One region of the Citrobacter europaeus genome, then DNA from elsewhere that is predicted to be linked to it. Evidence: predicted binding sites of a transcription regulator. Region 1 holds the regulator's gene; each other region holds the start of a gene.

What was found. The regulator CRP, encoded in region 1, controls carbon source genes, mostly activating them, when cyclic AMP is high. The targets are predictions, from matches to a motif close to ATGTGANNNNNNTCACAT.
Region 2: a site for CRP is predicted at 2,582-2,599, ahead of msrB (peptide-methionine (R)-S-oxide reductase MsrB). Genes of this name have one in related genera too.
Region 3: a site for CRP is predicted at 2,403-2,420, ahead of epd (erythrose-4-phosphate dehydrogenase). Genes of this name have one in related genera too.

Annotation. Positions count from the first base shown of each region.
Region 1 covers NZ_CP148084.1:392,387-396,613, forward strand. Annotated here, with positions in the region: gene WHR59_RS01815 (YccS/YhfK family putative transporter) at 1-1,408, opposite strand, end outside; gene crp (cAMP-activated global transcriptional regulator CRP) at 1,460-2,092, opposite strand; gene WHR59_RS01825 (OsmC family protein) at 2,401-2,805, shown strand; gene WHR59_RS01830 (phosphoribulokinase) at 2,874-3,743, opposite strand; gene WHR59_RS01835 (YheU family protein) at 3,797-4,015, opposite strand; partial or broken gene WHR59_RS01840 (hydrolase) at 4,012-4,227, opposite strand, start outside.
Region 2 covers NZ_CP148084.1:2,221,874-2,226,100, reverse strand. Annotated here, with positions in the region: partial or broken gene WHR59_RS10455 (glycoside hydrolase family 18 protein) at 1-1,250, shown strand, start outside; gene yajD (HNH nuclease YajD) at 1,344-1,688, shown strand; gene WHR59_RS10445 (YeaC family protein) at 1,733-2,008, opposite strand; gene msrB (peptide-methionine (R)-S-oxide reductase MsrB) at 2,051-2,464, opposite strand; gene gapA (glyceraldehyde-3-phosphate dehydrogenase) at 2,806-3,801, shown strand; gene WHR59_RS10430 (D-hexose-6-phosphate mutarotase) at 3,885-4,227, shown strand, end outside.
Region 3 covers NZ_CP148084.1:833,879-838,105, reverse strand. Annotated here, with positions in the region: gene pgk (phosphoglycerate kinase) at 1-1,141, opposite strand, end outside; gene epd (erythrose-4-phosphate dehydrogenase) at 1,181-2,209, opposite strand; gene WHR59_RS03990 (PPC domain-containing DNA-binding protein) at 2,584-3,009, shown strand; gene WHR59_RS03985 (ECF transporter S component) at 3,034-3,612, shown strand; gene WHR59_RS03980 (energy-coupling factor transporter transmembrane component T) at 3,613-4,227, shown strand, end outside.

The DNA of each region.
Region 1 (4,227 bases):
AAACTGCCGTGACCGTAAAGCCGACGGTAGCCCAGCCGTAATTTTTACGGATGATCAGATAGCTCACCAGGGTTATCAGCAGCATGGCTGCCAGCGTGAAACCTTCCGGAATATGAAAGTGCAGCGTGACGCCGGCAATCACCAGCCCAACGAGCGTACCGACCGACCGATGTAAGATGCGTACCCGGGTCGCCCCGTAGCCATTTTGCGTGACGAACAGAATAGTCATTAAAATCCAGTAGGGCTTTGGCAGGTGTAAGGCGCTGCCCATCAGGCTGGCGATACTCAACATAACGCAGATGCGTCCGGCATTGCGCAGCGCTGGAGATTTCAACGACAGATAGTTTTTCAGGGCTGGGATCAACGGCAACCGACGCTGCTTGTCAGCCATCAAGTCACGGGCATACAACGGGCGCTGGGTGCGTAGCACGCGGGCAATACGGCTAAAGTGCCAGTAGCAAAATTGTCCCACCGGGTTGTCCGGATGCTGCCTGGCGATTTTCTCCAGTGTGCCAATCTGTTTTTCCATCGAGAAACGGGTCGGCAAACGGTGATACAAAATATCATCGGCCAGTACCCGAAGGCGTTCGGCTACGGTACGCGCATTCCAGCGAATCACCTGCTCCGCATGGCTACGCTCGACCAGCTTTTGCACCTCTTCCGGCTGGTGGAGGCTAACGGAAATATGCTCTTGTAAATCGAGCGCCTCCTGAAAGGCACGCAGCAGGCGCTTGTAATCGTTGTTGCGATGCGCCGACAGCATATGCATTTGCTGATAACACTGGGTAATCAGATCCACTGCCTTTTGTTGGCGAACCAGCAGGGGAGGCAGCGCTTTTTCTGGGTCGGCATGCTGGGTCAGCATGCTGTACTTAGTTTCACAGTAATCGGCTAATTCACGATACAACAGGCTGAGCGATTCACGGAGCGGCTGTTCGCGCCACATCCAAAACCAGAACCAGTTGAACAGGCCATACCATAACGTGCCCAGCGCGTAGATCAGCAGCGGCTCCCAGACGGGCATGTTGCCGGCCAGGCTTAGCGTGAAAATCGCTGCGATAAGTGAGGCAGGCAATAGTCGCGCATGCAAAGGGCTCAACTCGGCGGTTACACCAAGAATTAGCGTCAGGCCGGTGAGGATAAGCGGCAGTGGTATATCTTTTGCCAGCAGTAATTGCATGATCAAACTGCATCCGGCAAACAAAGACGCGCCAATAGCTAAACGTTTGAAAAAGCGCTTATGCGGGGTATCAAGACCGGCAATGTTGCAGCAGGCAGGGACCAGGGAGAAGAGGAGGCCCAGATGAAGCTGACCGATGATCAGACCAACAGCCACAGGTAAACATAGCACCAGCGTCTGCCGTAGTGCGTAGTTGATCTCTGGGTGGTATATCAGTCTTCGCCACATCGGTGCAAACAAAAGTGGCGCATTACTGGGTAACGCGCCACTTCGATGGGGTTAACGGGTGCCGTAGACGACGATAGTCTTACCGTGTGCGGAGATCAGGTTCTGATCTTCCAGCATCTTCAGAATACGGCCGACGGTCTCACGGGAGCAGCCAACGATCTGGCCGATTTCCTGACGGGTGATTTTAATCTGCATGCCGTCCGGGTGGGTCATCGCATCAGGCTGTTTCGCCAGATTCAGCAGAGTCTGCGCGATACGACCAGTTACGTCGAGGAAGGCGAGGTTGCCGACTTTTTCAGACGTGACCTGCAGACGACGAGCCATCTGAGAAGACAGGCGCATCAGAATATCCGGGTTGACCTGGATTAATTGGCGAAATTTTTTGTAGGAAATTTCAGCGACTTCACATGCGGTTTTGGCACGTACCCAGGCGCTACGTTCCTGACCTTCTTCGAAGAGGCCTAATTCACCAATAAAATCGCCCTGATTCAGATAAGAAAGGATCATTTCTTTCCCTTCTTCATCTTTGATCAGCACTGCCACTGAGCCTTTAACGATGTAATACAACGTTTCCGCTTTTTCACCCTGGTGAATCAGCGTGCTCTTCGATGGGTACTTATGAATATGGCAATGAGACAAGAACCATTCGAGAGTCGGGTCTGTTTGCGGTTTGCCAAGCACCATGCGCGGTTATCCTCTGTTATAAGCTGTCTCCAGAGCCAGAAAACGACGCTGCCTCTGGGTTTGCAAAAATGTGCTTCCCGCTACCTGGGAAGGGGGCTACTAAAAATATACTGCAGCCTGTAATGTGATGTCCTCTGCATACATGCAGTACGTCAATGTATTACTGTAGCATCCCGACTGTTTTAGCATAGCTTTCGCCGTGTGTCTCCTGGTGTCTCGCTTCAGCATGACGCAGGTCGCCTTCCATTGCGAGAATTGTTATGTGCGCGTAATCTGTCAGGAAAATTGAAACATTGGAGTTACGAAATATGCAAGCGCGTGTAAAGTGGGTTGAAGGGTTAACCTTCCTCGGTGAGTCCGCCTCTGGCCACCAAATTCTGATGGACGGTAACTCCGGTGATAAAGCGCCGAGCCCGATGGAAATGGTATTAATGGCGGCGGGCGGTTGTAGCGCAATTGATGTGGTATCGATCCTGCAAAAGGGTCGTCAGGATGTGACCAACTGCGAAGTGAAACTGACCTCAGAGCGTCGTGATGAAGCGCCGCGCCTGTTTACCCACATCAACCTGCATTTCATCGTAACGGGTAACGATCTGAAAGATGCATCAGTCTCACGCGCAGTCGACCTTTCAGCGGAAAAATATTGCTCCGTGGCACTGATGCTGGAAAAGGCGGTGAACATTACCCACTCCTATGAAGTGGTTGCCGCGTAATCCCTGACGCCGGATAATGTTGATTCGTAGGCCCGATAAGCGAAGCGCCATCGGGCACTTTCCACGCCTCACCCTATCTTTTTGCCTTCCATCAGTCGCTGGACCAGCGGCAGCATAATCAATTCCATCGCCAGGCCCATCTTGCCGCCCGGCACGACCAATGTATTGATGTGGGAAATGAATGAGCCCTGCAGCATGGCCAGTAGCCACGGGAAGTCGATCCCTTCCAGGTTACGAAAATGAATCACGACAAAGCTTTCATCCAGAGACGGGATACTCTTGGCGGCAAAGGGGTTAGAGGTATCGACGGTCGGTACGCGCTGGAAGTTAATATGCGTCCGGGAGAACTGCGGCGTGATGTAATTGATGTAATCGTCCATTGATCGCACCACCGAGTCCATCACCGCTTCACGCGAGTGTCCACGCTCGCTGGTATCGCGAGTCAGTTTCTGGATCCATTCCAGGTTTACGATCGGCACCACGCCAACCAGCAGATCGACATGTTGGGCCACGTTTTGCTGTGGGGTGACGACGCCGCCGTGCAGTCCTTCATAAAACAGGACATCCGTCGGTTCAGGCAGCGGCTGCCAGGGCGTGAAAGTCCCTGGCACCTGGTTCCACGGTACGGCCTCATCGTAAGTGTGCAGATATTTTCGCGACTGGCCTTTGCCCGTCTGACCGTATTCGATGAAAGTTTGTTCCAGCAGACCGAAGTCATTAGCTTCGGGGCCGAAATAGCTGATATGCCGCCCGGCATCGCGCGCTTTGCGAATCGCCATGTCCATTTCCGGACGGGTATAGCGATGAAAACTGTCACCTTCCACCTCGGCGGCACGCAGATTTAACTGCGCGAAAATTTTACGAAACGCGAGGCTGGTGGTGGTGGTCCCCGCGCCGCTGGATCCTGTTACCGCAATCACCGGATGTTTGGCAGACATAACAACTCCATGAAATGGTTATAATTATAGTAAAGTCGGCCGGCGGCTACGGATTACTCGTGAATCTGCTTCCTCGGCATAATATTGACCGTTTCATGCAGTTCAGACCACACCAGCACGGCTTCACCTGATTGTAGTTGGCGTTTGACGTCGGCGACTTTTTGTTCGAGCGAACGTTCATGTTCACCATAATCGGTGCCTTCACGCAAGACAAAGCTTTCAATCAGATTGTCCAGCGCGTCCGGGGAGATATCTTGCCAGGGGATGATCATGATGAGACCTCCAGATACGTTGTCAGCCAGTCGGGGATTCTGGATTCCAGCCACATCTCAGGATGGCGTACCGTGCCGCCAATGAATCCGACGTGGCCACCGTGTTCAGTCAACTGATACTCCACCTGCGAAGGCAGGTTTTCCGGTTTCGGGATCACGTGATGATCCATAAACGGATCGTCCTTGGCATGGATAATCAGCGTGGGTTTGGC
Region 2 (4,227 bases), 1.8 Mb from region 1:
AAACTATTGCCTTTGTTGGCAGCATTACCCCTGCTCTGCGCCAGCGTTGTTTCCGCCAGTTCACTGATGTCAGTTGGCTACTTTAATGGTGGCGGCGACGTCACTGCCGGCCCCGGTGGCGACATCAATAAACTGGATGTTCGTCAGATAACCCACCTCAACTATTCATTTGGCCTTGTCTACAACAATGAAAAAGACGAGACCAATGACGCCTTAAAAGACGCCAGCAAGTTGCATCAGATTTGGCTTTCACAGAAAGTGCAGGATGATTTGCTGAAAATTCCACAACTGCGTAAACAAAACCCGAACCTGAAAGTTCTGCTTTCCGTCGGTGGTTGGGGCGCACGTGGATTCTCTGGCGCGGCGGCAACGAAAGAAACACGTGCGGTATTTATTCAGTCTGCGCAGGAGATAATTGCGAAATATGGTCTTGATGGCATCGATCTCGACTGGGAATATCCGGTCAATGGCGCCTGGGACTGGTCGAAAGTCAGCCGGGCGACCGCGCTAACTTTACCGCACTGTTAACTGAGCTGCGTGCCGCATTAGGGCATAAAAAACTACTGACCATCGCCGTGGGCGCGAATGCGGAAAGCCCGAAAAGCTGGGTGGATGTGAAAGCCATTGCGCCATCGCTCGACTACATCAACCTGATGACTTATGACATGGCTTACGACACCCAGTATTTCAACTCGAACCTGTACGATTCGACGCATTGGCCGACGGTCGCCACGGCGGATAAGTACAGCGCCGATTTTGTCGTTAACAACTATCTTGCCGCTGGTCTAAAAGCGAGTCAGATGAACCTTGGCATTGGTTTTTATGGACGAGTACCAAAACGTGCCGTTGAGCCAGGCATTGACTGGAGCAAACCCGACGCGCAGAAAAACCCCGTTACCCAGCCCTATTTCGAACCCGCGCAAATTGAGTTGTTCAAATCACTGGGCGTCGATCTGAGCAAAGATACCTATGTGAAGTACAACGATATCGTGGCGAAGTTGATCAACGATCCGCAAAAGCGCTTTAGCCAACATTGGGATGATGAAGCGAAAGTGCCGTGGTTATCGGTAAAGTCTGCGGATGGAAAAGCACTCTTTGCTCTCTCCTATGAAAATCCGCGCTCGGTAGCGATTAAGGCTGACTACATCAAGAGTAAGGGGCTGGGTGGCGCCATGTTCTGGGAATACGGTGCGGATGACCAAAATCAGTTGGCGAAGCAGTTAGCCGATTCGTTAGGCATCAAACACTGATCCCAACGCCTGACACAATAGGTTATGATTAGCGCATTCTGCTGCGCCCGCTTTTGGCGCAGCTCTTCATTTTCTACTGGAGGCATGAGCTTTATGGCTTTTATCCCTAAAAATTACGCCCGTCTGGAAGTCGGTTACCGGGAAAAGGCGCTTAAACTCTTTCCCTGGGTCTGCGGACGTTGTTCCCGTGAATTCGCGTATTCAAATTTGCGCGAGTTGACGGTACACCATATCGATCACGATCACTCCAATAATCCGGAAGATGGTAGCAACTGGGAAATGTTGTGCCTGTACTGCCACGATCATGAGCACTCGAAATACACAGAAGTGGATCAGTATGGTTCTACCGTAGTGGCGGGCGAAGATGCGCAGAAAGACGTCGGTGAAGCGAAATATAACCCGTTCGCCGATCTGAAGGCGATGATGAACAAGAAATAACATCAGTTGCGGGCCCGACACCTATATATGCCGGGCCTGGGTAATCAAGATTTAAACGTCGCTATCGGTTCGGGTGAAATACCAAATTCCACTTTCAGCTGCTGCTTACTCTTCATCACCATCTCACCGTTGGTATCAATTGTCATATGCTGCGCGTCAATATTGTTTCGCGCCTGCCATAACATGACCAATTGCAAGCAGTTCTCTTTTTGTTCTGCCGTTAGCGCCACGCCATCCGGCCATTTTCCGAGTTCAACGGCAGTAGATAAGCGCTGATAAACTTCCGGCGTCATGCTGTTGATCATCTCATCAAGATTCATGTTAAATCCACTCTCCGCAGAATAATTTGCTGAATCGTTTCTTCAGCCCTTGGTTTGCTCACCGTTTTCACCATCGGTGAAGTTCAAAGACGCTGAGTTAACGCAGTAACGTTCACCGGTAGGTTTCGGGCCATCCGGGAAGACGTGTCCCAGGTGCGCATCGCAGTTACCGCAGCGGATTTCAATGCGCTGCATACCGTGTGACGTATCTTTTATGTAACGGATAGCCTCTTCACTGACAGGCTCGTAAAAGCTGGGCCAGCCGCAGCCTGAGTCATATTTTGTCTCGGAACGAAATAGCGGTTTGTCGCAGATCAGACAGTGGTAGATGCCGTCACGTTTGTTATGCAGCAAACGCCCGGTAAATGGCGGTTCTGTCCCGTGATTCTGCGTCACGTAGAACTGCATTTCGGTTAAATTATTTTTCAGTTCTTCTGGAGAAGGTTGATTAGCCATTTGCTCACATCTCGCTTTATCTAAACTCACATCGCGAGACAGATTCTAACAAAACATTAACACCGGAGTACGAACTTTTGTTCTAAACTTAATCCTTGCGAAATGGCAGCCTGCAATTCGTGATCAGAATCACATTTTTATCTTGATTGCCCTTTAAAATTCGGGCCGCCGACCCCATGTGGTTTCAAGCCCAAAGGAAGAGTGAGGCGAGTCAGTTGCGCAAAGCTTAGGCAGCAGTTTGATTTGTCGCAATGATTGACACGATTCCGCTTGACGCTGCGTAAGGTTTTTGTAATTTTACAGGCAACCTTTTATTCACTAACAAATAGCTGGTGGAATATATGACTATCAAAGTAGGTATCAACGGTTTTGGCCGTATCGGTCGCATTGTTTTCCGTGCTGCTCAAGAACGCTCTGACATCGAGATCGTTGCAATCAACGACCTGTTAGACGCTGACTACATGGCTTACATGCTGAAATATGACTCCACTCACGGCCGTTTCAACGGTACCGTTGAAGTGAAAGACGGTCATCTGATCGTAAACGGTAAAAAAATCCGTGTTACCGCTGAACGTGATCCGGCTAACCTGAAATGGGACGAAGTTGGTGTTGACGTAGTAGCTGAAGCTACTGGCCTGTTCCTGACAGACGAAACCGCTCGTAAGCACATCACTGCTGGCGCGAAAAAAGTGGTTCTGACTGGTCCGTCCAAAGATAACACTCCGATGTTTGTTAAAGGCGCTAACTTTGACAAATACGAAGGTCAGGACATCGTTTCTAACGCTTCCTGCACCACTAACTGCCTGGCTCCGCTGGCTAAAGTTATCAACGACAACTTCGGCATCATCGAAGGTCTGATGACTACTGTTCACGCAACCACCGCTACTCAGAAAACCGTTGATGGCCCGTCTCACAAAGACTGGCGCGGCGGCCGCGGCGCATCCCAGAACATCATCCCGTCCTCTACCGGTGCTGCTAAAGCTGTAGGTAAAGTACTGCCAGAACTGAATGGCAAACTGACTGGTATGGCGTTCCGCGTTCCTACCCCGAACGTATCTGTTGTTGACCTGACCGTTCGTCTGGAAAAAGCTGCTTCTTACGAAGAAATTAAGAAAGCAATCAAAGCTGCTTCCGAAGGCCCGATGAAAGGCGTTCTGGGTTACACCGAAGACGACGTAGTATCTACCGATTTCAACGGTGAAGTTTGCACTTCCGTGTTCGATGCTAAAGCTGGTATCGCACTGAACGACAACTTCGTGAAACTGGTATCCTGGTACGACAACGAAACTGGTTACTCCAACAAAGTTCTGGACCTGATTGCTCACATCTCCAAATAAGTTGAGATGAGTATCTGATCCAAAAAGGCGACTTCGGTCGCCTTTTTTTATGACCAAAATATTTAAACACCAAGGATTGCATCATGATTAACAAAATTTTCGCTCTCCCGGTCATTGAACAAATTACCCCTGTCCTCTCCCGCCGTCAGCTTGATGAGCTTGAGGTTCTTGTTGTCGATCACCCACAGGTTAAAGCTTCTTTCGCACTGCAGGGCGCACACCTTCTTTCCTGGAAACCAAACGGCGAAGAGGAAGTTCTGTGGTTAAGTAACAACACTCCGTTTAAAACCGGCGTAGCGCTGCGTGGCGGCGTACCAATATGCTGGCCGTGGTTTGGTCCGGCGGCTCAGCAGGGTCTGCCTTCTCATGGCTTTGCCCGTAACCTGCCATGGACGCTAAAAGCACACAACGAAGACGACAATGGCG
Region 3 (4,227 bases), 440 kb from region 1:
GCATCGCTACTGCTGGCAGTACTTTGCCTTCCACGAATTCGAGGAATGCGCCGCCGCCAGTGGAGATGTAGGAGATTTTGTCAGCAATACCGAACAGGTCGATAGCTGCCAGGGTGTCGCCGCCGCCTGCGATAGAGAACGCTTCGCTGTCTGCGATGGCGTTAGCCACGATTTCAGTACCCTTGCGGAAGTTCGGGAATTCGAACACGCCAACCGGGCCGTTCCACAGAATGGTTTTCGCATTCTTCAGGATGTCAGCCAGTTGCTGTGCAGAAGCGTCGCCGATGTCCAGGATCTGCTCGTCTTCTTTCACATCGCTAACGGATTTCAGAGTAGCCGGTGCAGTTTCAGAGAATTCAGTCGCTACGCGAACGTCGGTCGGGACCGGGATGTCGCAAGTGGTCAGCAGGCGCTTAGCTTCGTCAACCAGGTCAGCTTCATACAGGGATTTACCCACGTTGTGGCCTTGAGCGGCAACGAAGGTGTTCGCGATACCACCGCCAACGATCAGTTGGTCAGCGATTTTTGACAGAGAATCCAGAACGGTCAGTTTGGTAGAAACTTTAGAACCACCAACGATAGCCACCATCGGACGAGCAGGTTCTTTCAGTGCTTTACCCAGCGCATCCAGCTCTTCAGCCAGCAGCGGACCAGCGCACGCTACGTCAGCAAATTTGCCGATACCGTGGGTAGAAGCCTGCGCACGGTGAGCCGTACCGAAAGCATCCATGACGAATACGTCGCACAGCGCAGCATATTTTTTGGACAGCGCTTCGTCGTCTTTCTTCTCGCCTTTGTTGAAGCGAACGTTTTCCAGAACAACCAGTTCACCGGCAGCGACTTCAACGCCGTCCAGGTAATCTTTTACCAGGCGAACTGGAGCAGACAGTTTGTCTTTCAGATAGTTAACAACCGGCAGCAGAGAGAATTCTTCGTTGTACTCGCCTTCGGTAGGACGACCCAGGTGGGAAGTTACCATCACTTTAGCACCCTGTTTCAGGGCCAGTTCGATGGTTGGCAGGGAAGCACGGATACGCGCATCGCTGGTTACTTTCCCTTCTTTAACTGGTACGTTCAGGTCCGCACGGATAAAAACGCGTTTACCAGCCAGATCCAGATCGGTCATCTTAATTACAGACATGGTGAATCCTCTCGTTGATTCATAAAGTTTTGTCGACGCTCAAGCGTCGAGCCTGAAACCAATAGCAGCCATCGCTAACGTTGTGTCGAGCATACGGTTAGCAAAGCCCCATTCATTATCACACCAGACCAGCGTTTTGATCAGGTGAGCGCCACTCACGCGCGTTTGCGTACCATCAACGATGGCGCTGTGCGGGTCGTGGTTAAAATCTACAGAGACCAACGGTAATTCCGTATAGTCAACTATACCATGAAATGCACCTTGTGCTGCTTTTTGCAGCAACCGGTTGACTTCACTGGCTTTTACTGGTTTTTTCACCGTCACGCTTAAGTCGATCGCCGTCACATTTATGGTCGGTACACGCACCGCTATCGCTTCAAAACGATCGTTAAACTGCGGGAAAATTCGCGTGATGCCCGCCGCCAGTTTGGTATCCACCGGAATAATCGACTGACTGGCCGCTCGCGTGCGACGCAGGTCGGGATGATAAGCATCAATAACCTGCTGATCGTGCATCGCGGAGTGGATCGTGGTGACGGTACCAGACTCAATGCCGTAAGCATCATCCAGCAATTTAATGACGGGAATTATACAATTCGTGGTGCAGGAGGCGTTGGATACAATTCGGTGCTCAGCGCGCAGCTGATCCTGATTAACGCCATACACAACGGTTGCGTCGATGTCGTGACTGCCAGGATGTGAAAAGAGCACTTTTTTTGCACCAGCGGCAATATGCGCCTCGCCGTGTTCGCGGTTGCCGAAGACCCCCGTACAATCCAGCACGATGTCGACACCCAGTTCGCGCCATGGAAGTGCATCGAGTGTTCGCTCATGCAGGATGCGAATCGCGTCATCGCCAACAATGAGCTGGTCACGTTCCTGACGAACATCCCAGGCAAAACGTCCATGGCTGGTGTCATATTTCAACAAATGCGCCATGCCTGCAGCATCGGCCAGTTCGTTGATTGCCACCACGGTGATTTCCGCCCGACGCCCGGATTCATACAAAGCACGAACCACGTTGCGTCCGATGCGACCGAAACCATTAATCGCTACGCGTACGGTCATAGGTCTCCTGCAAGGATTTCTCAGAAACGATGTGGCTGACAGAGTAATGCAGCAAATCGCTCAGGGAAACCTTACCTGTCGCAAACTGCGACTAATTGGTTAATTGTCGAACATTTAATCGACTGAAACGCTTCAGCTAGAATAAGCGAAACGCGGAATAAAAGGAATGATTGTCCAGCAACAGAACACAGTTATCTGACTTACGTCACATTTTAACGCCCTTCAGCGCTAAATTTATTCCATATTCCAGAATTACGAATAACCGTAGCAAGATTATTTCGTTGCCATGTCACAAATCCTGATTTATATCAGGAAGCTCCCTAGCCCGCGTCTATATTATCAGCGCTACGTCCGAGTCTCGGAGTCCCTCAACTATGGCTATATTCTATCCCCCATCATCTGAAGCTCGCTTTCATGCGCTGCGGTTATTACCCGGTCAGGAAGTCTTTTCAGCGCTACACGCTTTTGTACAACAACATCAGCTACAGGCTGGTTGGATAGCGGGTTGCACCGGCAGTCTGAGCAACATAGCCCTGCGCTTCGCTGGACGCGAAGAAACCACGTTACTCACCGATTCGTGGGAAATTATCTCTCTGAACGGCACGCTGGAACTTACCGGCGAGCATCTCCATCTGGCGGTTGCCGACCCGCGCGGCGCGATGCTGGGCGGCCACATGATGCCGGGCTGTACCGTGCGCACCACGCTGGAACTGGTGATTGGCGAGCTGACGTCTCTGGCATTCAGCCGTCAGCCCTGCGCCGTTTCCGGTTATGACGAACTGGTTATTTCATCCCGCTAACGTTTTACTTGAAAGAGGTTTTCTATGGCGCGTCGCCAATTTTCCAGCCAGTCTCTGGTACTGATTGTCATTGCTATCGCCATCAATATGGTCGGTGGGCAGCTTATCAGCATGCTGAAACTACCTATTTTTCTCGACTCGATTGGTACCTTGATTAGCGCAGTGCTGCTAGGTCCAGTGGTGGGGATGCTTACCGGATTACTCACTAACCTGTTATGGGGGTTACTGACCGATCCGATCGCCGCCGCCTTTGCGCCCGTCGCCATGGTGATTGGACTGGTCGCCGGTTGGCTGGCGCGGGCGGGATGGTTTCGCACCTTACCCAAAGTCGTTGTCAGCGGTGTGATTATTACGCTTGCTGTTACCCTCGTTGCCGTGCCTATTCGCACGACCCTGTTTGGCGGCGTTACCGGCAGCGGTGCCGATCTTTTTGTCGCGTGGATGCACTCGGTCGGTCAGAACCTGGTTGAGTCCGTCGCCATCACCGTCATCGGTGCGAATCTGGTCGATAAAATCCTCACGGCAATCATCGTCTGGGTGCTACTCCGCCAGCTCCCGCTGCGCACAACGCGCCATTTCCCTACGATGTCTGCCGTGCGCTAAATGCACCCGTTTACGTCGTTAACTCTGTGGGCACTCGCCGCCTGCTCCACGCTCCTGCTGCCAACCGGAGCGCCGCTTAGTCTGTACAGCGCCGCGACGTTTGCCAGTTTGTTGTGTATGAAGGCTACGCGGTCGCGGGCGAAATACGTACTCTGGCTGATGATCCCCTTAGGACTGGGGCTATGGCTGGTGCACGGCGGATGGCTTACCGAATGGCTCAGCGGACAACCACGCACGCCAGAACGTTGGGCCGATGCCATTACGCTCTGGCTGCGGATCCTGGCTATTGTGTCAACATCGCAGATATGGATGCAGTACGTACCGGTTTCGCGTTTTATACGCGCCCTGTTTGCTTCTCGGCTGCCGCCAGGTGTGGCCTACCTGTTTGCCGGGCCGTTGCTGGTCGTTGAACAGTTCAAACGCCAGTTGGCGATTATTCATGAGGCCCAGCGCGCACGCGGCGTACCGCTGGATGAGTCCTGGTACCAACGTTTACGCGCCATGCCAGCATTGATTGTTCCGCTTACCCATAACGCGCTCAATGATTTAGCCGTCCGCGGCGCGGCGCTCGATATGCGAGGATTTCGCCTGCATCGCTCACGCACCACGCTGTGG